Regions from separate parts of the Paenibacillus sp. HWE-109 genome, predicted to be linked through region 3. Evidence: riboswitches for the same ligand, from Rfam matches in the RefSeq annotation. Region 3 holds a riboswitch; each other region holds the start of a gene.
What was found. Region 3 has a riboswitch for cobalamin ahead of cobJ (precorrin-3B C(17)-methyltransferase). Riboswitches for the same ligand answer to the same signal wherever they lie in the genome.
Positions count from the first base shown of each region.

Region 1: it holds a riboswitch for cobalamin, as region 3 does, so the genes downstream of both, LOZ80_RS23945 (ABC transporter substrate-binding protein) here and cobJ (precorrin-3B C(17)-methyltransferase) in region 3, are expected to answer to the same signal.
Region 2: it holds a riboswitch for cobalamin, as region 3 does, so the genes downstream of both, LOZ80_RS01675 (energy-coupling factor ABC transporter permease) here and cobJ (precorrin-3B C(17)-methyltransferase) in region 3, are expected to answer to the same signal.

Region 1 covers NZ_CP091881.1:5,623,767-5,631,533, forward strand. Annotated here, with positions in the region: gene cobU (bifunctional adenosylcobinamide kinase/adenosylcobinamide-phosphate guanylyltransferase) at 1-443, opposite strand, end outside; gene cobT (nicotinate-nucleotide--dimethylbenzimidazole phosphoribosyltransferase) at 469-1,536, opposite strand; gene LOZ80_RS23935 (ABC transporter ATP-binding protein) at 1,560-2,336, opposite strand; gene LOZ80_RS23940 (FecCD family ABC transporter permease) at 2,342-3,379, opposite strand; gene LOZ80_RS23945 (ABC transporter substrate-binding protein) at 3,380-4,390, opposite strand; cobalamin riboswitch at 4,558-4,709, opposite strand; gene LOZ80_RS23950 (hypothetical protein) at 4,742-5,269, opposite strand; gene LOZ80_RS23955 (aspartyl-phosphate phosphatase Spo0E family protein) at 5,331-5,597, opposite strand; gene LOZ80_RS23960 (aminotransferase class I/II-fold pyridoxal phosphate-dependent enzyme) at 5,665-6,870, opposite strand; gene LOZ80_RS23965 (Lrp/AsnC family transcriptional regulator) at 6,886-7,377, opposite strand; gene LOZ80_RS23970 (hypothetical protein) at 7,568-7,767, opposite strand, start outside.
Region 2 covers NZ_CP091881.1:368,965-376,731, reverse strand. Annotated here, with positions in the region: gene clpP (ATP-dependent Clp endopeptidase proteolytic subunit ClpP) at 1-275, opposite strand, end outside; gene tig (trigger factor) at 475-1,776, opposite strand; gene LOZ80_RS01685 (hypothetical protein) at 1,886-2,776, opposite strand; tRNA gene LOZ80_RS01680 (tRNA-Arg) at 2,957-3,030, shown strand; cobalamin riboswitch at 3,349-3,539, shown strand; gene LOZ80_RS01675 (energy-coupling factor ABC transporter permease) at 3,692-4,465, shown strand; gene LOZ80_RS01670 (energy-coupling factor ABC transporter substrate-binding protein) at 4,462-4,746, shown strand; gene cbiQ (cobalt ECF transporter T component CbiQ) at 4,743-5,546, shown strand; gene LOZ80_RS01660 (energy-coupling factor ABC transporter ATP-binding protein) at 5,543-6,379, shown strand; gene LOZ80_RS01655 ((2Fe-2S) ferredoxin domain-containing protein) at 6,474-6,839, opposite strand; gene LOZ80_RS01650 (ABC transporter ATP-binding protein) at 6,855-7,610, opposite strand; gene LOZ80_RS01645 (dipeptide/oligopeptide/nickel ABC transporter permease/ATP-binding protein) at 7,621-7,767, opposite strand, start outside.
Region 3 covers NZ_CP091881.1:4,147,451-4,155,217, reverse strand. Annotated here, with positions in the region: gene LOZ80_RS17900 (MBL fold metallo-hydrolase) at 128-1,084, shown strand; gene LOZ80_RS17895 (SRPBCC family protein) at 1,092-1,559, shown strand; gene LOZ80_RS17890 (hypothetical protein) at 1,639-2,064, shown strand; gene LOZ80_RS17885 (guanylate kinase) at 2,115-2,690, opposite strand; gene LOZ80_RS17880 (hypothetical protein) at 2,859-3,089, shown strand; cobalamin riboswitch at 3,138-3,344, shown strand; gene cobJ (precorrin-3B C(17)-methyltransferase) at 3,484-5,184, shown strand; gene LOZ80_RS17870 (sirohydrochlorin chelatase) at 5,204-6,190, shown strand; gene cobK (precorrin-6A reductase) at 6,190-6,972, shown strand; gene LOZ80_RS17860 (precorrin-8X methylmutase) at 6,978-7,628, shown strand; gene LOZ80_RS17855 (cobalt-precorrin-5B (C(1))-methyltransferase) at 7,634-7,767, shown strand, end outside.

The DNA.
Region 1 (7,767 bases), 1.5 Mb from region 3:
CCTAGCGGATACTCCGGCACGATGCCGTCTCCGACTTCATTCGTGACGAGGATAAGCGGGCCTCTGTAGGAAGCAACGGCTTCTGCCAGATCGTCGATCCGTGCCATCGCCAGCGCTGCCGCATTGGATTCCGACTCATATCTAAGCAGCCAATTGGTCAGCCACAGCGTCAAACAATCCACCAGCACCGCAGCTTCCCCGCTTGCGCCGTTCGTATGAAGCTGCTGCAGCAGTTCCTGCAAGTCATACGGCTCCTCACGCGTATCCCATGGATAACCGGAATCAAGCCTTTGCTGCTTGTGCAGATCGACCCGCTCCCTCATTTCCTCATCATAGATGTAGGAGGTCGCGATATATATCCCCTGCTTGCTGTCATGCATAGCAAGCTTCTCAGCGAACGAACTCTTGCCGCTTCGCGCGCCGCCTGTTACCAGAACCGCCATGGCGCCTTCGCCTCCTTCCTTTCACTTACCCCCGTGACACGCCTGCGCTATCGAATGTCGCCATCTCCTTCATGATCTTGCCTGCGGCATCGATCACGTTGAACACAAGCACAGCGCCTGTCCCCTCGCCCAGGCGCATATCCATCTGCAGCATCGCCGAGAGGCCAACCGCTTCGAGCATCTTCGTATGTCCCTGCTCCTGCGATAAGTGCGAGGCGAGCATATAGGACGCGCTTAGCGGTGCTAACCGGCTCGCCACAAGCGCTGCAGCCGACGAGATGAAGCCGTCGACAACGACAGGACAGCGATTCTTCGCTGCGCCCAGAATCACGCCTACCAGTCCGGCGATCTCTAGTCCGCCGACTTTCGTCAATACATCAAGCGCATAATCAGCGCTTGCCACATCGCCTTGGCCCAGCCCGTTTATGGCCAAGGCCTTGTTCACCACAGCCTGCTTGTGCAGCCATTTGGCATCATCAATGCCTGTTCCACGGCCAACGGCTATGCTGGCATCCAGACCCGTCAGCGCGCATAGAATAGCCGCGCTTGCCGTTGTATTGCCAATCCCCATCTCCCCGGTGGCGAAGAGACGATATCCCTTCTCTACCAGCTCATCAACGAGCTCAGCGCCCGCCTGAATGGCTTGTACAGCCTCTTGCTTCGTCATAGCCGATTCCCGCGCCATATTGCGTGTGCCTTTGCGCACTTTACGCGAAACAAGCTCTGGATGCTCCAAATCCGCGTTAACGCCCATATCCACGCAGATGACATCAGCGCCTGCATGCCTCGCCAGCACATTAACCGCAGCCCCTCCGGATAGAAAGTTGAATACCATTTGCGGCGTCACTTCCGCAGGGAACGCACTGATTCCTTCCTCGCAGACACCATGATCGCCAGCCATGACGATGACGGCTTTTTTGTCCAAATCAGGCATGATTTCACCCGTAATGCCCGCAACTTGACGCGCGATATCTTCCAACTTGCCCAGACTTCCTTGCGGCTTGGTTAATTGATTCAAATGATCATTCGCTTGATTCACTGCCTCTTCATGAATAGACTCAATACGATTAAGAATAGACGCCAATTCGCTCATTATGTCATCCTCCGTTATTTCACTTATTTGCCTGGCTGTAATAAAATTTGCGGTGCTTCGTTGACAGGATGGCGCAGAACGATCGGTTCTGTTCCATACACCGCTTTGATTAATTCGCTGGTTATGATTTCTTCAGGCGTTCCAATGGCAGCCATTCGCCCATTGTGGACGACCATCAAACGCGTGCAGTACTGAGCAGCCAAGTTTAAGTCATGCAGAACCGCAACGACCGTTAACTCCGCTTCGCTCTGCCATTCTCTAATATAATCCATCATTTGGACTTGGTACCCAATATCCAGAAAGGTGGTCGGTTCATCCAGCATCAGCAGCCGTGGCTGTTGTGCCATCACTTTGGCCAGCGCAACACGCTGTCGTTCCCCGCCGCTTAGCCGCTCGATGGTCCTGTCGATCAATGGCTCCAAATGCAGCCGTCTCACGATCCCTTCAATTAAACCCTCCGCATCTGCAGAATCCTCGCCTAGCCAATTCTGAAATGGATAGCGCCCCATCTCCACCACTTCACGAACCGTAAAGCCTACCGGAGGAAGCGCATCCTGCTGCAGCACAGCGAGCCATCTAGCCAATTCTTTGCGGGAAAAAGCTGACGCTTCTCGTCCATCCAACTGGACTTTCCCGGATTTCACTGGATCTATGCCGGATAAAAGTCGAAGCAGCGTCGACTTCCCGCTTCCATTGGGTCCGATAATGCCAAAAAACTCGCCTTGCTTGACCTCGAAGGTAATCTTCTCCAGCACTTGCTGCTCCAAGAAACTTTGCGAAAGGTGCTCCACTTTAATCATGTTGATCAACCTCTTAACGTTTTCTTATCCTTATGTAGCAAATACGCAAAAAACGGGGCGCCCAAGAAGGCCGTAATGACACCCAATGGAATTTCGGTTGGACTTAATACCGTGCGAGCCATCGTATCCGCCCACAGAACGTAGATCCCTCCGCCAATCGCGGATAAAGGAATAATCAAGCGATAATCAGGTCCTACAACCAATCGGACCAAATGCGGAACGATGAGACCGACAAATCCAATAACACCAGCAACCGAAACGGCAGCTGCCGTCAAGAAAGTAGCCACGACCAGTACGACTAACTTGGTCCGCTCGACATTGACGCCTAGATGTGACGCTTGCCGCTCCCCCAAAGCGAGCAAATTCAAAGAACGTGCATAGCCCAAAAGCACAATAATGCCAATAAGCAAATAGGGTGTAATGATGTAAATATACGACCAGCCGCGCATCGCCAGGCTGCCCATTAGCCAAAAAACGATTTCATTGATCACCTGTTTGGAAATCGAAACCATGAACGATACGATGGCCCCCAGGAAGGCCTGCATAACAACGCCTGACAAGATCAACGTTTCCATTTTGAGCTTTCCTTCGATTTGAGCGAGCTTCAGAACTAGAAATAAGGAAAGAAGTCCGGTAATGAAAGCAACAATCGGAATCGACCATTGTCCAAACCACGCCATCTGCAGCCCAAAATAGATGAGGAAAGCAGCGCCAACCGATGCCCCAGACGATACCCCGAGCGCATACGGATCTGCCAAGGGATTTCGCAAAACACCTTGAAAAGCCGCACCCGCGATAGACAGCGCCGCACCCACCAGAATGCCGAGCAAGACGCGAGGAAATCGCACTTTATTAATAATTTGCTCTGCTGATTGCTGCCAGTTCGCGTCGATATAGTCGCCAAGCCATGGGATATGCTTGCCCAGAATTCCTGCGATTTGCAAGACAGGCAGATTCGCTGTTCCCAGTGATAAACTCACCAGAATAGAAAGAAGAAGGAGTATAACTCCTACTCCTCCCCATAGCACTAATTTTCTTTTCATTTATTTCACCAGTTCGGGATAAATGCCTTTAGCCATTTGAAGCAGTCCGTCTGTCAATCGAGGTCCCGGGCGGCTCAGCATATTTTGATCAAGGCCGATCACTTGCTTGTTCTTCACGGCTTCGATCGTATCCCAGCCACTGCGCGTACGGATGATTTCGTCCAGTGATTTCTTGCTCTTCGTATCGATAACGCCGTTAGCAAATAAAATAACAGCCGGGTTTTGCTGAATGATCTTCTCTTCGCTGATTTGATACCAGCCTTTTCCATCTCCAGCTACATTGATGCCGCCTGATAGCTTAATCAACTCGTCCATGAATTCTCCGCTGCCCACAGTCCAGCCCGGGCTGAATTCAATGTAGACCTTCTTCTTGTTCTCTTGCTTCACATCTTTGACGGCGTCGACAACCTTTTGACGGTCTGCCTTCATTTTGGCAACAATTTTCTCCGCTTGCTCTTGGTGATCTGTAATCAGTCCATAAGTTTGAATGTTCACAATCACATCATCCAGCGTTTTAGGCTCTACTTTGAAAATGTTAACATTTAATGCGCGAAGCTGCTCCACCGTATCTACTTTCATCGAAACCCCTGTAAACACAATATTCGCATTGGAGGCAATCAGCGCTTCTTGGTTAGGTTTCGTGATACTGCCTAATTTGGGCTTGGTTTTTGCCGCATCCGGGTAATCATCAAAATCCGAGACACCTACGATGTTAGCTTCCAAACCTAGAGCAAACAGCGCCTCGGTTTCTGCCGGTGATACGGATGCAATCTTCTCAGGCGCTTTCTCAAACGTAAACTCTTTGCCTGTTGCATCTTTAATCTTCAGTGGATAAACGGTCTTCTTCGCTGCTGCCGGTGTTGTTGTCACCGTTGGCGCTTTAGTCCCCTCGCCGCCCAGCTTCGATGGATTCGTTATTTCTGCTTCTTTCTTCCCACAGGCTGCTAAACTGACTGCCGTTGCTAACGCAACTGTAAGAATCAGCGCTTTTTTGACGAACTTCTTTTCCATTATCATTAACCCTCTCTCTTTGTGCTTGATTTCGATTGATCCTAGCCGGTTTGAGCCTAACAAAAAAGCCCCCTGTTCCTGAAGGAACAGAGGGACGATAAATCGCGGTGTTCAGCAACTTGACGTTTGCTTCCTGATTTAACGCGATCCTTTTCCTCGAAGGATGTCGTAAAAAGGCTCCATGGGCAGGTATCCTGACTTTCCACCTATCGCTTGCGTGGATTACAGTGGCGGGACCGTGCCGGACTTCAACCGGCTTCCCTTTTAAGCAGACAAGCTTAGGAATAAGCTTGCCAGCACCTATGGCGGCGTATTTGACTATCAATCTCTTTGTCGATTATAGACTTCTTGTTACTTTTGTGCAATCACTTTGAGCACTTGCTTGGCTTCATTCAGCTTTGGCGCATTCTGAGGAATGAACGCTACCAACCCTTTTCCTTCAAAACCTTGCTCTTTCATCCACTTGTTTCCTGTAAGCGGAATTCCGTATAAATGCTTTTCGGACGGCTTGCCTTCTTCTTTGATTTCGACAACCCCATCCGGGTAATCCTCCGGTTTAATCGTTTCATCCAAGGACACGAATCCTGCTTGATTACTGAGAGATTTAAACTGGTCGTCCCCAAGAATGAAGATGCCATTGCCGCCGGCAGCCAATTCTACAATCATTTTCTCCAAAGAGAAAATAGGGGAACTAACAACCTTGACCGTAGGGGTCTCGCCCACCTTGGATTTCAGCGAAACTTCCAATTTCTCCGCTGCTTCACTCGGGAACCCGCTTGATCCCATAATAAAAATAGAAACATCTGGCTTAGGTCCACCACATCCTGCCAGCAGTACCATAAGTCCAACCATCATAACCAATAGCCATTTCGCTTTCATGTTGTGAACGTACCTCCGTATGTGATCTATATCCTTCTGTAGTCGCGAGAAAAGTCGGTTTTCACCGACTTTTCTTCCCGTTGTTCATATATTCATTTATTCTTTGGTCTAGGATTGTACTCAATTCGACGACAGATTCAGAGGTCATTTCTTCCCCATCGAGAACCAACTGTTCCAGCTTACGTCGTAAAGAATGAATCTCTTCTTCGAGTAAGATGAGGGAATTCCGCTTCTTCGCACGCTTAGTCAACCAACGCTTTCCGAAATCTTGTTCACGAATTTGAATATGTTTCTGATAGGTTGATAGTTGGTATTCCATAAAAGCCATGCTCATCCCTCCCTACTACAAGAATACCAGTTTTCTGACATAATGAACATATCTATTACTTAACAATTTACAATTTTCTCAAAAATTTTCCAATGCGTTCTAACGCTTCATTAAGTTGAGAAACACTGTATGCATAAGAGCAGCGCAAGAAGCCTTCGCCTCCTAAGCCAAACACATCTCCAGGTACCGCTGCGACCTTTGCTTCAAACAACAATTTTTGCGCAAATTCATCCGAGGTCAGCCCTGTTGCGACAATACTTGGGAAGGCATAGAACGCGCCTTGCGGTTCATGGCACTCTAAGCCAATCTCGCGAAACCCTTTGACAATCAACCGTCTGCGCTGGTTATAGGACTCTATCATACGATCTTTCTCTTCCAAACCATTGGTCAGCGCCTCATGTGCTGCAACCTGGCCCATGACTGGTGCGCACATCACCGTATATTGGTGAATTTTGGTCATAGCCGATATTAGTTCTGAATGGCCGCAAGCGTACCCCATCCGCCAACCTGTCATTGCGAATGCTTTGGAAAAGCCGCTAACCAGAATGGTCCGATCTTTCATTCCCGGTACAGCTGCGAAACTTACGTGCTTCTGTCCATATGTTAATTCGGCATAAATTTCATCCGAAATCACGATCAAATCATTTTCTTCCACCACTTTAGCAATCGGGAGCCAATCTTCATAAGTCATGATACCGCCAGTAGGATTGCTTGGGTAACAAAGAATTAAAATTTTGGAACGTGGCGTAATAACATCGCGCAAAGCTTTCTCCGTAAGCTTGAATTGATCCTTGGCGAAAGTTTCAATGCCTACTGGAACACCGCCACTAATACTCGTAATAGGTGAATATGAAATGTAGCAAGGCTCCGGAATAAGAATCTCGTCCCCTGGCGTAACCAAAGCGCGCAGTGCCAAGTCAATCGCTTCGCTGCCGCCTACTGTAACAAGCACTTCGTTGGAAGGCTCATACTTCACTTTGAACGAGGTGTGCAAATAATCGGCAATCGCTTCACGAAGCTCTGGAATCCCGGAGTTTGGCGTATATTTGGTTCGGCCGCGCTCAAGGGAATACACGGCAGCTTCACGCACATGCCACGGTGTTGAAAAGTCAGGCTCCCCTACACCAAGCGAAATAATATCATCCTTGCTGTTGCTTACCAAATCAAAAAACTTGCGAATCCCGGATGGCTTGATCTCACGTACGGCAGGAGCCAGGTAGTCCTGCATGGATTTGACCTTGTTCGGCTGGATCGTTGTCTCATCTTTGATCATGACGTTCCCTCTTCCTTACGGCGAAACGAGCATACGGTGATCATCAGCCTGATCCTCGAATATAATGCCGTCTTGTTTGTATTTTTTTAATATGAAATTTGTTTTTGTAGAAAGCACACGGTCGATTGGTGACAATTTATTCGAAACAAAAGAGGCTACTTGCTTCAGGGAGTTGCCCTCAATTTCAACAAGCAAGTCATAAGCACCTGACATCAAGTAGACGGATTTGACTTCCGGATATAGGTAAATCCGTTCCGCGATGGCATCGAAGCCGCGTCCGCGTTCCGGTGTAATTTGCACTTCAATTAGGGCGGTAACCTTTTCGTCATCTACTTTACTCCAGTTCACCACTGTCGCATATTTGACGATGACCTTATCCGCTTCCATCTCGCTTATCGCTCGCGCCACTTCGTCCTCCGCCGTTCCTAGCATTGTGGCGATAAGATCCGCGCTTCGGCGGGCGTCTTCTTTCATTAGTTCGAGAATTTTAAGCTTCAAAGTATCCATGGTTAAACCTACCTTTCTGAAATTTGGGTTTGCGGTTCATCCTTTCATCTTACAATGAATTGGCATCGCAATTCAATTACTGAGCCTGTCTAAATACCAGATTATTTTTGTATAACCAAAATATCCATTCGCAAACGACAAAAAGACCGCCCTGATCGCTAGGCAGCCCGTCATTTCATGGGATATAAGATCATTTGTGAACCAAACGGAGCTTCAGCTCGGCTTGCAGCAGTTTGTTGACCATCGTTTCAATTTCACGGTGACCATACGTAGGACGCACATGGATAATAGCTGTCTCGGAACAGTACCCAATTCCAACTAGTGTATCCTCATCATAGACTGAAATGACATTGTGAGAGTGGAGTTCCTGCCAATTCACAGACATTTGCG
Region 2 (7,767 bases), 3.8 Mb from region 3:
CAAATCGTAGATACGTCAGGTTTAATGAATTGCATGGTATCGAAGATACCCATTCCAGCTGTTACAGACCCACCTGGTGAGTTGATGTATAAGTGGATGTCTTTCTCAGGGTCTTGTGCAGATAAAAAGAGCAGCTGGGCAATGACCAAATTAGCCACATCGTCATCAATTGCGGTCCCGATGAATATAATGCGGTCCTTAAGCAGACGCGAGTAGATGTCGTAAGAACGTTCCCCACGAGCCTCTTGTTCAACAACCATAGGAATAAGACTCATTGTACCAACTCCTTTTGCGGCCATAGCCAATGTTCTCCAAAATGGGATTCAGTTACAGTTTAACACGTTTGAGCAGCAAAGTCATTTTTTCAGAGAACTGCTATGTAAGTACGTATTTCTTATGTTCTTGAACAGTTTGCAGGTAAAATAGGGTAAAAGAAAGGCACGTTGCTTACGTACGTGCCTTTACTAACCTTATTTATACAGCTGCGGAAACATGCTTGCTATTTTCAAGCAAGAAGTCAACTGTTTTTCTGATAACAAGATCATTGCTCAGACCTTCTAGGCTGCCGTTAGATGCGAACAGTTCACGAAGTTCTTCTGTTGTCTTTTGGTAGGAAGAGGCATATTTCTCAAGTTCCACATTAACTTCTTCGTCGGAAACTGTGATTTTTTCTGCCGCTGCGATGGCTTCAAGAACCAAATTGTTGCGAACACGCTTGTCAGCATCTTCTCTCATTTGTTCTTTCAGCACGCTCTCGTTTTGACCGGAGAACTGGAAGTAAATCTCAAGCGTCATGCCTTGGGAGCGAAGACGTCTTTCGAATTCTTTCACCATAACATCAAGCTCTGCTTCTACCATGGAAGCTGGAATCTCAACATCAGCGTTAGCTGCAGCTTTTTCAACAACAGCTGTTTCCAGAGCAGCCTCTGAATCTTTTTCTTTGCGCTCTTGCAGACGTTTTTGCAATTCTTCTTTGTACTCAACAAGTGTATCGTACTCGCTTACGTCTTTTGCAAACTCATCATCAAGTTCTGGCAAGTTTTTGCGTTTGATATCGTGAATTAACACTTTGAATACAGCTTCTTTACCTTTAAGATCTTCGGAGTGGTAGTTTTCTGGGAAGCTAACGTTAACTTCCTTTTCTTCGCCTTTTCCAAGACCAACAAGCTGCTCTTCGAATCCTGGGATGAAAGAGTTCGATCCAAGCTCAAGGGAGTATTTCTCCGCTTTGCCGCCTTCGAATGCTTCACCGTCCACGAATCCTTCGAAATCAAGAACGACCACGTCGCCGTTAGCTGCTTGTCCTTCTTCAAGAACAACCAATTCAGCGTGACGTTGTTGCAAACGCGTAAGCTCTTCGTTCAATTCTTCTTCTGTAACCGCTGCGCTAACTGCTTCTACTTCGATACCTTTGTAGTCGCCAAGCGTAACTTCAGGTTTAACCGTTACTTTAGCTTTGAACTTAAGAACTTGACCTTTGGCGAATTGCTCAACGTCAACTTCAGGGCGATCAACAGGCTCGATTTTGACTTCTTCAATCGCTTCTACGTAAACTTCTGGCAGAATGATATCCAAAGCATCTTGGTACAAGCTTTCTACACCAAATTTAGCTTCAAAGATAGAACGTGGTACTTTCCCTTTACGGAAACCTGGAACATTTACTTTCGCTGATACCTTTTTGAATGCTTTATCCAAAGCATCTGCGACGCGCTCTGCGCCAACTTCCACTTCAAGAACGCCTACGTTCTTCTCTATTTTTTCCCAACTTGCTTTCATTTTATGCTTTCCCCTCCAAAAATGTACGATGACATATTTTCACGTTACGCTCATTATAACCATTCTATTATAACATATAACAATTTCATTTCAAGGCGACCTTTTGGAGCTACGAAAGTTCATGGGTAAACTGCTTCACAAACGCCTGCAGCACTAGGTGTGCCCGCTTCCATTGCAGGGTCATCGAATCCACAATCCCATAGTTATCTAGTATTTCTTCACGGTTCACCGTACCAAATAATTTCTCTTGCAGAATCGCGTGCAGCGCGGATGCCCACACGTCGACCGCCCCTTCTTCCGCACTAAGCAGATCCGTGTAGATGGATGTGCCATAGGCGTAGGCCAGAAACTCCTGCCACGTTTGTCTGGCAAAATACACGAAGTCAGGTTGGCTGATTTCACTAATGTCCCCTACCCGGCGAATCATATCACGAATCCGCAATGGAAATTCTTCGGGACCTAGCGGCGTCTCCTCAATCTCCACGGCAACCTTTTTCCCATTCTTGGGAAACTCGATAAAGCCATGTTCACCCATGTGCTTGAGCGCTTGCAGCGCTTTGAATTGAATGTGCGGATGCCGGGGCCGTTCACTGAGCCATTCCTTAACCGATTGGCTGACCTCCTCTTGGTCGATGAAACCGAGCTGTTCAAGCGCACTGACCTGCTGCTCCAATGTGCCTTCTCTTAACAGATTCAGCAATTTAAGCGTAAATCCTTCATCCGTTGTTTTTTCTTTTATGTATTGCCTTAAAAGTTCCTTCTCCTCTTCCTCATCCTCTTCAGGCGGAGCCGCGCCCGGAAACATCGTTTCTGGAAACATGGTGTAGAGCCAATGACGCAATGCTTCCCATTGATCCGTTTTACTTGCTTCGACATTTGGGAACTGGAGTAGAAAAGTAAGCAGTTGAAGAGCATCCGTGTATTGCTCAGTTCGCAGAAAGCGAGTCAACTCTTCTTCGTAGTACTGCTCTGTTTTGGGAAAAAGAATTAAATTATTCATAGATGGTTCTGTTATGGTCATCACCTCAGAAATCATGGTCTTGCTGGTCACAGTTTACTTGATTGTCAGAGTGATTGCAAAATAATTATGAATCGAGGGTTGACTTCCTATAAAATGATATGATATATTAACTCTCGCTTCGCTAAACGGATTCATTCCGCTAGGTAAGAAGAGGTTTATGTCTCAGTAGCTCAGCTGGATAGAGCACACGCCTTCTAAGCGTGCGGTCGGGGGTTCGAATCCCTCCTGGGACGTCATGCAAGTTCGAAAGACCGCGAGAAATCGCGGTCTTTTTTTGTTTTATTTAGATAGAGGGTATACTTGGTTCCACCTCTTGATAAGAGTCTCCAAGGACTTCTATTCGTGTAAAATAGCCACCCTCGGCACAAATAAGAGCTCTTTGAGACTCCTACCGCTTCTTGTTTGGGGGTTTTTGCGCGTTTCACCGAAGATAAAAGCCCCCAAAGACTTCTATTCACGATAAAAACTACCTTTTTGTGCAAATAGGGGCTGCCAGAGACTCTTATCTTGCTACGAATCTTTCAATTTGTGCTATAATCATCTCAATTACATAAGTTCGAATAAATGAGGTGCCCTTGTTCGCAACAAGGGGTAACAGGGAATCGGGTGCAAATCCCGAGCGGTCCCGCCACTGTATTCGGGGAGTTTCTTTCTATCAATGTCACTTGATATGTCATCAGGGAAGGCCGAAAGAAAACGAAGATCCGAGAGCCAGGAGACCTACCTTCATTTATGTACCCACAACCCTTCGCGGAAAGGAGCGGTGTACGTCAGTCCTTCGACAAAGCCGTTTCTTTGTCGTGTATTCGTACGTACCCACGACCTGTCCACATGGATTGGTCTTTTTTGTTTGGACTTATTTATATTCGATGAAAAAAGGAGATTTCCGAAAAAATGTCAATCAAATCAAAAAGAATGTCAAGCTTTCTGCTGCTTGTGATCGGATTTGCGCTCTATCTATTTATCAATGAACCTCAATCCGCCTATGCAATGCACATTATGGAGGGGTTCCTGCCTGTGGGCTGGGCTATTTTCTGGTGGGTCGCTTTCCTCCCATTCTTCTTCCTCGGACTGCGTTCCCTCATTAAGATTACCAAAGAAAACCCCGAGCTCAAAATTATGCTCGGGCTTGCCGGAGCGTTCACTTTCGTGCTCTCCGCACTGAAGATTCCATCCGTTACGGGGAGCAGCTCCCATCCGACAGGTACGGGTCTTGGAGCTGTAATGTTCGGGCCGCTGCCTATGAGCGTGCTGGGCTCCATTGTATTGATGTTCCAAGCCGTATTGCTCGCGCATGGCGGGCTTACAACACTCGGAGCTAACGCTTTCTCCATGGCCCTTGCAGGCCCGGTTGTCGGTTTCTTCATCTATAGGTTCATGATGAAAACGACAGGCAAGCAGAAATGGTCCATTTTCCTGGCAGCTGCCTTGGCTGACTTATCTACCTACGTGGTTACATCCATTCAACTAGCTCTGGCCTTCCCGGCTGAACAAGGCGGCTTCATTGCTTCTTTCTTTAAATTTGGCGGGATTTTCGCCATCACACAAATCCCGCTTGCTATTAGTGAAGGTATTTTAACCGTATTAATCTGGAATTGGTTGCAAGCTTATAGCCCCAAAGAACTGACGATTCTGCAGCATAAAATGAAAGGAGCATCCGAACAATGAAATCACGCACCAAAAACATTCTCATGCTGATCGCTATTGTACTCTTGGCCGTGCTGCCTCTCGTCCTCGTGAACGGTGAATTCGGCGGTGCCGATGATGCCGCAGAACAATTGATCCAGACCATCCAACCTTCCTATGAACCGTGGTTCTCCTCTTTCTTTGAATTGCCTGCGGAGACAGAAAGCATGCTGTTCGCCCTGCAGGCGGCTATCGGCGCAGGTTTCATCGGTTTTGCTTTTGGACTATTCAAAGGAAGGGCGTCGAAATCCAAGTCCCAATGATGAAACGAATTGATACACTCGCCTACAGCAATGCGTTACGCGACCTTTCCCCGATGTGGAAATGCGCTTTTGCCATGATCATGCTCTTGTTTACTTATATGGCTCATCCGCTCGTTCAAATTCTTCTGGCTATATGGATGACGTTATGGACCGTGGTTTATGCCCGTATTCCGCTGAGGTTTTACATCTCGCTAATTGCCATCGCCTGCTTGTTTTTTGTAGGAAGTGTGCCTGCCCTTATCATTGAAATCCAGCCATTGCAAGCAAGCTATCCTGGTCTTCATGAGGTGGCAAGCCTAACCTTTCTGAATTGGCATTTATTCATTACTTCGTCGGGACTCCTGCTTGTGGGACAACTGTTCGCTCGCATTGTCGCCTGTCTGTCCTGCATGACTTTTATTATTTGCAGCACCCCTTTTGCGGAATTGCTTCAAGTTTTGAAAAAAGTCCGAGTGCCTAAACTCGTATTGGAAATTATGCTGATTATGTACCGGATTTTATTTATGCTTTTTGAAACAGCCCAAGATATGTATGTCGCGCAGCAAGCCAGAGGCGGCCAGAACGGCTTCCGCAACCGCCTGAGAGATACAGCCACTTTAATTGTCCAAATGTTTATCAAAACGATGCAGCAGTATAAATCGCTGTCCAATGGGCTCGTCTCCAGAGGCTTCACGGAAGACATCCACATGGCGCCCTACCAAGCTAAACCCATACCACTCCGATACAAAGTGGAAAGCAGCGTAGGATTCACTCTTTTGCTGCTGCTCGAATTATGGCTTCGCTGGAGGAGTGCCCTATGAGTGCAATATTTGAAACCCTGGCCGTGAGCTTCAGCTATCCAGGAACGCAAACCAAGGCTCTCAACGAGCTGAACATCGCGATCCCCGAAGGAAAAAAAACGGCCATTTGCGGTCACAATGGTTCCGGTAAGTCAACGTTATTCCTCCATACGATTGGCATTCACGAGCCTGCGTCAGGCCAGGTTTTGTGGAAGAACATGCCTTTGAAGTATGAACGCAAAGCTCTGAAGCAGCTGCGTCAGGACATTGGTCTCGTCTTTCAAGATCCAGAGCAGCAGCTCATTTTGAATACCCCTTACGAAGATGTTACCTATGGACTGCGCAATGCCGGAATGCCTGAGCCAGAAATCAAGCATCGTGCTGAAGCCATCTTGCGCACGATGCGCATCGAGCATTTGGCCCATACACCGATCCATCATTTGAGTCTCGGCCAGAAGAAGCGAGTAGCGCTGGCTGGCGTGCTCGTCCTTGAACCAAAGCTGCTGCTGCTGGATGAACCTACAGCCTATTTGGACCGCATCTCCGAACAACAGCTTATCGAAGAGCTTGATCGTATTCATCATCGCGGAATCACGCTTGTCATGGCAACTCATGATATGAATCTTGCCTATGCATGGGCCGATTGGGTTCTTGTTCTGGATCGTGGTCAATGTGTAATGGCAGGTACGCCATCCGATATTTTCAGCCAGACGGAAACTATTCAATCGCTGGGATTGGATAAACCTATGCTGCTGGATTTGTGGGAATCCTTACCTGAAGCAAACAGGGAAGGCGTCAGTGCACCAAGAAATGTAGCGGATTTCAAAAGCCATTTACTTAAAAGCTTTTCATAAAAAAGAGGCTTTCCTTGCAAGGTTGAAAACCTTGCGGGAAGCCTCTTTTGTGTTCCTATATCAGTGAATGAAGTATCGACGATTGCGGTTCATGCTACTGCTTGATGCGGCTAACGCCAGTTCGCCCTTTGCCTGTGGGTACAAAGCTATCCTCATAGGTGTAGATCATATGATCCTCCAAAGGCCGGCCCTCCAGGAGATGCTCGCGGACCAGTCTTCTTCCTGATTCCGGTGTCATCTCTTTATACCAAACCCCTTGCGGATACACAGTAACCACACAGGCATCCTCGCAGCGTCCATTGCATCTTGTGCGTGTAGTATGGATGAGACCCTCTGCACCATGCAGAGCAATTTCATCACGAATAGCCAGGGTCGTTTCATCCCCCATTTTCTTGAGACAGGAACCGCCATTGCAAATTAATACATGATGCTTCACTGTAGATAAATCCCAAGTACTCATAACGTCCTCCTTGCTTTACGTAAATTTCGGATAATGCGGCACGTCCGCAAGCAGTGAGCGGGTATAGGAATGCTTCGGATCGGCCAAAATATCCTGCGTCCTGCCCTGCTCGACGATTAGACCCTCATGCAAAACAAGAAGCCGATCACAGAGTGAAGCGACTACTGCAATATCATGGGAGATAAATAAGTAGCTAACCTGCCGGGTTTGATGCAGGGTATGCAGCAGCTCGATGACTTGGGCTTGCACCGATACATCCAGTGCCGAAAGACATTCATCCAGGATGATCAACTCAGGCTCTGCCACAAGCGCCCGGGCGATGCATACGCGCTGACATTGGCCTGTACTCAGCTCATGCGGGTAGCGGCTCAGGAAGGATTCATTCAATCCGACTGCCTCAAGCAGCTCGGCATATACCCGGTCTTGTTCTTGCGGACGACTTTGGTGTGCCTGGAATTGCAGAAACGCCTCACTTAGGCTTCGTTTCATCGTCCAGGCCGGGTTTAAGCTGTTTCTCGGGTCTTGAAACACGATCTGAATCGATTTGCGCGATGTCTGGCGAACACGCTTGTTCGCCAGGGATGCTCCATACCACTGCATGCTTCCTTCATCTGGACGTTCCAGATCCATCAAGCAGCGTGCCAATGTGCTTTTCCCTGAGCCGGACATGCCGATTAAACCGACACTTTCGCCAGGCGCTATCGTAAATGTGACGTTTTGGAGCACTTTTTTCTTTGCGTAAGCTTTGGATACGCCATCAACGACCAGCATAGACCGTACCTCATCTTTCCACCGGCACCTGAGCCAGTTCCTCTGACCTAATAGATGAAGAAGGCATCTTAGGTATAGCATCTAGTAATTGTCGCGTGTAAGCATGCGCAGGGTTCGTGAATACCTGCTGAATATCGCCTGTCTCCACAACCTGACC
Region 3 (7,767 bases):
ATTGACTTGGATTGTTATTGTTGCAGTAGTTGTGATTTCGGTCATTATTTTTATGAATGTGTACCCGCAGTTTGGGCGAAAACCCTCACAGGTGAAAATTCAGGAGTTAACGGGTTCGCCACAGTATATCAACGGGAAGTTCCAAAATCCTGTGCCTACGATGATGGATACGAGCCTGAAGACATCATTAAGCATTTTGCGTGATTTTTCGAAAAGCAGTCCGAATCGGCGCCCTGCGAGTCCGCCTGGTATGGATGTGCCTTCTTTCGAGATAGATAGGGAAACGAAGGTCACATGGTTTGGGCACTCGGCGTCGCTTCTAACCATTGACGGGAAAACACTGCTCTTGGACCCGATGTTCGGGCGGGCTCCTTCGCCTTTCCCTTGGTTCGGCAAAGGCAGATATAGCGGCGGATTGCCTTTTGAAATTGCTGAATTACCGGAGATTGATGCTGTTCTGCTATCCCATGATCATTATGATCATTTGGATTATGGATCGATTATGAAATTAAAGCATAAGGTGAAACATTTTCTGGTACCACTGGGTGTTGGCGGCCATTTGATTCGTTGGGGCATCAAAGCTGAATCAATTGCCGAGTATGACTGGTGGGATGAGTTGACTTTCGAAGGTCTTAAGCTGGCTTGTACACCGGCAACCCACTTCTCGGGTAGAAGCTTAACTGACCGCGGCGCTACGTTGTGGTGTTCGTGGGTAATTCAAGGCCAGAAGTCGAAAGTATTCTTCAGTGGCGACAGTGGGTATGCACCACATTTTAAAGAGATAGGTAACAAATATGGTCCGTTCGATCTGACATTAATGGAATGCGGTCAATATGATAAACGCTGGTCGGATATTCATATGATGCCGGAAGAAACCGTTCAAGCGCATCTGGATGTAAAAGGGAAGCTGCTGATTCCGATACATTGGGGAGCCTTCACGCTGGCGGTTCACGATTGGAACGATTCGGTGTCTCGAGCCGTCAGAGCAGCGTATGAGAGCGATGTTGCGATTGCAACTCCCAGAATAGGTCAAACCATACACATACAAGCGGCAGAGTATCCGCAGGCGCCGTGGTGGAGATAAGGATTCTATGCCGTTAATTAAGCAAGAATTACTGATCCATGCGCCGATTGATGTGGTCTTTGATTTAACGCGGAGCATCGATATCCATGAGGCGTCGACCTCCCAAACGAAGGAGAAAGCGATAGCAGGCAGGACGCGTGGTTTCATTGAACTCGGCGAGACAGTCACCTGGGAAGCCGTTCATTTAGGCGTCAAACAGCAGTTGACGGTTCAAATAACGGAAATGGAGAAACCAACATATTTTGTCGATGAAATGGTGCGGGGAGCGTTCCAAAGGTTCCGGCATTCCCACCACTTTTATGCGGAGGAGCAAGGAACACGTATCGTCGATACGTTCGATTATACCTCACCTTATGGCGTATTGGGGAAGCTGGCTGATTGGTTGTTCCTGGAGCGATATATGGCTAATTTCCTGAGCAAGCGCAACCAGTTTATCAAGGGCCAAGCGGAGGATTTAGCGAAGGTAACTCGTTGAGAACTGGATACTCAGACAGTCACATGGTATTATGGATTAGGTTGGGAGTTCGAAATGAATCAGGAGCGAAGAAAAATCTATGGCTGAACAAAAAAGTGAAAGAAAATTTCATTTCATGGGTGTACTGCTTGGAGTAGCCGTTGATAATCTAGGAACTTATATATCGACTGCATTATTTGGTAGTATATATTTTGCAGGACGCCCTGTGAATGAAGAAGCGATAAAAGCAATCTATTCGAATATTGGATTATTGCTTATCTTAATGATCATGGGTCTGTTTTGGTCATTTTTCGGAGGGTTCATCGCGGCAAAGGTAGCAAAACGAGCCGAATATTTCAATGCAGCTATTATCGGTGTTATCGGGGCTGCAATTGGTTTTGATTCGATGCTGACGGATCATGGGGTTCCCTTGTGGTTCGAATTGATTGGCTTTGTTGTCATTATTCCAATTTCGTTGTTAGGCGGCTATGTAGCCTTGAAAAGAAAAAAGGCACCATTAAAGTAAAAAAAGAGACTCGGAATTGATTCCGGGTCTCTTGTCTTTAAATCGCTGAGTCAGCTTGTTGTCGTAGGCATATGGGCGAGCATCGTTGCTTTCACTTTGTTGATTGTTTCTTGCAGATCCATGTTTTCAAATACATGCTCGCAGTCTTTGCGATAGGAGACTTCCTCTATGTAATGATTCATATAGTGATCGATGACGTCTGTCGAGGTATTGTGGGCGAGCAGGCGTTCCATGATGGTTTGTTTGTTCACATAGATGAATAAGCGCACCGCACGTTCTCCATAAATGTACTTGAAGCGGTTGGCGGCGTAACGATTAACAATGACATAAATCATTCCGTTTTTGCGCAGGGATTCATCGATGTCGGCTTTCTTAATACCGTAGAAATTTCCGTCAATTTCGGCGGTTTGAAAGAACTCACCAGCAATATCACTTTCAATAAAAGCGTTCCGCGTAGTGAAGTTGTAGTCCTTGCCGTTGATTTCCTTCGGTCTTGGTGTGCGGGTCGTATACGAAACAACGGACGAGAAGCCAAGTTCTTGGGCAATGCGGTGGGCAATGGTTTTGCGACCCGAACCGCTTGTACCGGTAAACACAAACACCAACCCATTGTCATGACTACTCATATCAATTCCTCCTTCATGATTGAAATGAAAGCGATATCTTGATAGTTTTATTATAGTATGAAAATTCAGAAAATTAAAGAAATACTTTTGAAAAAGAAGAGAATGTTTAGCAGTGATGTATCGTATACTAAATAGGAATAGATTGTTTCATAGAAAGGAAATTAAAGAATGCCCAAATATGCGAATGCAAGTGCGGAAGCTACGGCTTTTTTGAGTGAGCGAACAGGCAGCAGCCAGTTAGAGTGTTTCACTTATATTGATCCGGAACAAGCGGAAAACAGCTTTTTTATTGTAAAAACAAGCAATAAAGTTATTCATGTCTCTTTCGCAGAAATTAACTTTGATCCTACAAATTATCGGAGTTTACTAGAGGGTTTGTATCGTTCAATCTATGAATAAGTAAAGTACGTGACAAAGCCTATCAATAGATGATAGGATGATTCTAATTGCATATCAATGGATTTAGGTGCTGTATGTCTCCATTTGCATATAGTTTAAAAGGGAAGACCGGTGAAAAACCGGCACGGACCCGCCACTGTAATAATCAAGCCGTGCAATAACGGCAGCTCCTTGCAGCAAGTCACTGGGCATATACCTGGGAAGACGCAAGCAGTTGATTAAAGTCAGGAAACCTGCCTAAATCAACAACACAATAACCTACGAGGACTTAGGCCGTGTTAGAGAGCGGTTACTCCTGTTTCATTGACTTGTAGTAATTTACCAAGCATTTCTAACATGTCTCATGTTGGAAATGCTTTTTTTTAGCTTAATTAGGGAGAAAGGGTGATCCGAAATGGCAGGAAAATTGCTCATTATTGGCTTTGGCCCAGGGAGCTTTGAACATATTACCAAACGCGCAAGGGAAGCCATTCAAGAGAGTGAAATCATCATTGGTTATAACACCTATGTTGATTTGATTGCCGGCTTATTGTCGGAGCAGCAGGTTGTCCGGACGGGGATGACGGAAGAAGTCAGTCGTGCTCAGGAAGCTGTCAGACAAGCTAAACTAGGCAAGAAAGTAGCTGTCATCTCGAGTGGAGACGCCGGCGTATACGGGATGGCCGGGCTAGTGTATGAAGTGCTAATGGAGCAAGGGTGGAAACGTGAAGGCGGCGTAGAGGTTGAAGTCATACCGGGGATTTCGGCAGTACACTCTTCCGGTTCCCTGCTGGGAGCTCCTATTATGCATGATTCTTGTACAATTAGTTTAAGTGATCATCTGACACCATGGGAGTTAATTGCGAAGCGGGTAGAAGCCGCGGGAATGGCCGATTTCGTGATCGCGCTGTATAACCCTCGGAGTGGCAGGAGAACCAGGCAAATTGTGGAGACCCAGCGAATTTTGTTGAAATACCGTTCCCCGCTTACACCGGTTGGCATTGTGAAAAGCGCGTATCGCGATCGCCAGCATACGGTTGTGACAACTCTCGAAGACATGCTGAATCATGATATCGGCATGCTGACCACGATTATTATCGGGAATTCTGCGACCAAGTTATATGAAGGTCTCATGATTACACCCCGCGGTTATCAGCGGAAATATACCTTAAGCGCAGAAACGCAGCCTCTGAAACCTCATCAAAGATTGAAGTCGGAAGCAGAGCCGTGGGCATTGGAGCAATTGGAAGATGAAGCGGATTTCGATGAGTCCTTCGAAGCTTATGATGAAGAAGGCGAGCTTATTGAAGAAGATGAGTCTGTAGACAATGCTGAGCCAGCGCTGCTCAAGTCATCACCACAAGCGCAATCCAGCAATTCCTTGCAATTGGCGATGGAAGCATTGCAGTTGGTCTCACAAGGGAAGGATAGTCCGGCTTTGGCGTTCGACTCTAAGTTGATTGCGACACAAGCGATTTTTGAGTTTGCTGTCAGTCCTGGCATCGCGAATAAAAAAATGTCAGCTGCGCAGTTGTGCGCTCTTGGAGAGATTGTGGGAGACCGTGGGGATATTGAATATTCCCCGCATCATCAGTTGATCGTTCGCGTGCAAACCGATGATCCGAATCGAATTACTTCAGAGCTTAGCGCGCTTGGCTTGCTGTTGTCGCCCATCGGTGATGTTGCGCAAATAAAAGCATGTGATTTTTGCAATTTGGAGAAAGGCGACTCCATCCCGTATGCGGAAGCCATTCATAACCGAATCGGCAATTTGGAAGTACCCAAAGAATTGAAGATCGGTTTCAACGGCTGTGGGATGGCGTGTTATGGTGCTGTTCAGCAAGATATCGGCATTGTTTATCGCAAGGAGAAGTTCGATTTATTTCTTGGAGGTAAAACCGTCGGCAGGAATGCCCATGCTGCTCAGCCCGTAGCTGAAGGCATTGAGCCAAATGAACTGGTGGATTTGGTGACGCGAATTGTCGAGCGGTACAAGAAAGAAGGACATCCGAACGAGCGCTTTCATAAATTTTTCAAACGTGTCAAAGAGATTGAGGGATATCGCCACCAAGAAGCTGTAGGTTTCGTCATTGAAAATGCGCTTTGCGGCGATTAGGAATGGGAGGACATAAGAAATGAATGCAGTTCTATTTGTGGGGCATGGCAGCCGGGAAGAAGGCGGCAATGAAGAGGTTCGTCTGTTCGTTTCGGAAATTGCGAGCAAGATGAAAGAACAAATTGTGGAAACTTGTTTCCTGGAATTTGTACAACCTACTATCATGCAAGGAATTGATCGTTGTATAGAACTGGGTGCCACACACGTTGTTGTCATCCCGATTATTTTGTTTTCAGCCGGGCACGCCAAGATTCACATCCCTGCTGCAATCGATGAGGCCAAGGCGAAATATCCGTTGGCGAAATTTACATATGGCAGACCGATTGGTGTACATGAACAAATTCTCGACATTTTAACCTCCAGACTGGAAAATCTAGGTGTTCGCGCTGAGGATGATTTGGAAGAAACAGCTCTGCTGATTGTAGGACGTGGCAGCTCTGATGCGGATGCGAACAGCGATCTTTTCAAAATTTCCCGTTTATTCTGGGAGAAACTCAAAGTGCAGTGGGTTGAAACAGCATTCATCGGGGTAACAGCTCCGCTTATGGATGCAGGCATTGAACGCTGTCTGCGACTTGGTGCGAAGAAAGTGATTATATTACCTTACTTCTTGTTTACGGGCGTGTTGATTCAACGTATGGAACAAATGGTTCAAGGTTATCGTGTGACATATCCGGAGCAGGAATTTGAATTGGCACCTTACTTTGGATTCCATCCGCTGCTGCAAGACATTCTGATTGGCCGAGCACAAGAAGCGCTCCAAGATGAAGTGAAGATGAATTGCGACATGTGCCAATATCGTTTGGAAGCAATGAAACATATCGACCATCACCATCATCATGATCACGACGACCACCATCATCATGACCATGATCATGACCATCATAATCACGACCACCATGATCATCACCATGACCATGACCACGACCATCACGATCATGACCATGATCACCATGATCACCATGATCATAAACACGACCATGCACACACAGGAGGCACCAAATGATCATTCTCGTGCTTGCAGGTACTAGTGACGCCCGCGAACTGGCTCTGAGAATTCGCGCAGCAGGCTATGAGGTGCTGACGACGGTCGTAACGGAAAGCGCTGCGAAGAGCATGGAAACCGAAGGCTTGCCCGTTCTCACAGGCCGCTTAACCGCAGAAGACATGAACCAGTTGATACGGGATAAAGGGATTCCCCTTGTCGTTGATGCAACGCACCCGTTTGCGGAAGAAGCTTCAAAGAATGCGATGAGCGCTGCCAAACTGGCTGAAGTTCCTTATGTTCGCTTTGAACGTCAGAGCCTCTCGATCGAACAAGGCGCGTTAATTACGACCGTAGACGATTATAAGCAAGCTGCTGAGCTTGCAGCCGATAAACGAGGCAATATCATGCTCACAACCGGCAGCAAAACGTTGAAAATCTTTGCCGATAGATTGGTGGGACTGTCGGACACAAGACTGATTGCGCGTATGCTGCCACGTCAGGATAATATGGAGAAATGCGAAGAACTAGGTATTGAGCAAAAAAATATTATCGCGATGCAAGGGCCATTCTCCAAAGAACTAAACAAAGCTCTGTACGATCACTATAAAGTCACTCTGATGATAACCAAAGAGAGCGGGAAAGTCGGTGCTGTGGATGAGAAGCTTGAAGCAGCGCTGGAAATGGGCATACCAAGTATAGTCATTGGCCGGCCCGAGCTGGAATATGGAACACTATATTCCGAGTTCGAAGGGGTTATTCAATTCATAAATGATAGTATCCAGATCCACAAGGAGGCGTAATCAAGATGGATTTTCATACGGAATTTAAGCCATTAACCGTGCAACCACAGGAAATCGAGGAGAAAAGTTTTGAGATGATTACCGAGGAACTTGGTGAGCACCCTTTTACTGCGGAGCAATATCCAGTCGTTCAGCGGGTCATTCATGCATCTGCGGATTTTGAGCTCGGGCGCAGTCTCGTCTTTCACCCGCGAGCGATCGAAGCAGGAATTGCGGCTATCCGGGCAGGTAAAATCGTTGTTGCCGATGTGCAAATGGTCCAAGTCGGTATAAGCAAACCCCGTATTGAACAATTCGGTGGAGATGTCCGAGTTTACATCTCCGATAAAGATGTGATGGAGGAAGCGAAGCGATTAAATACGACGCGTGCGATTATTTCTATTCGCAAAGCGATCAAAGAAGCAGACGGCGGCATCTATGCGATTGGGAATGCACCGACAGCCTTGCTCGAATTGATTCGACTCGTTAAAGAGGGGATCGCAAAGCCAGGACTTATCGTAGGTGTGCCGGTTGGATTCGTATCCGCAGCCGAGTCCAAGGATGAGTTAGCGAAGCTGGATATTCCATTCATCACGAATATAGGCCGTAAGGGCGGCAGCCCGGTTGCCGTAGCAGCCGTCAACGCGCTGTCGATTATGGCGTCGCGTAAGGAGTAGCGCCGATGCAGGATGTGCCGGACAAGCCGCTGCGTCACGGCTATACGACTGGCTCCTGCGCAACGGCAGGAGCCAAAGCGGCTCTTGTGGCGCTGATTGAGCAAGCGCCGCAAGAGCTCGTGCAAATCCGTATCCCCAT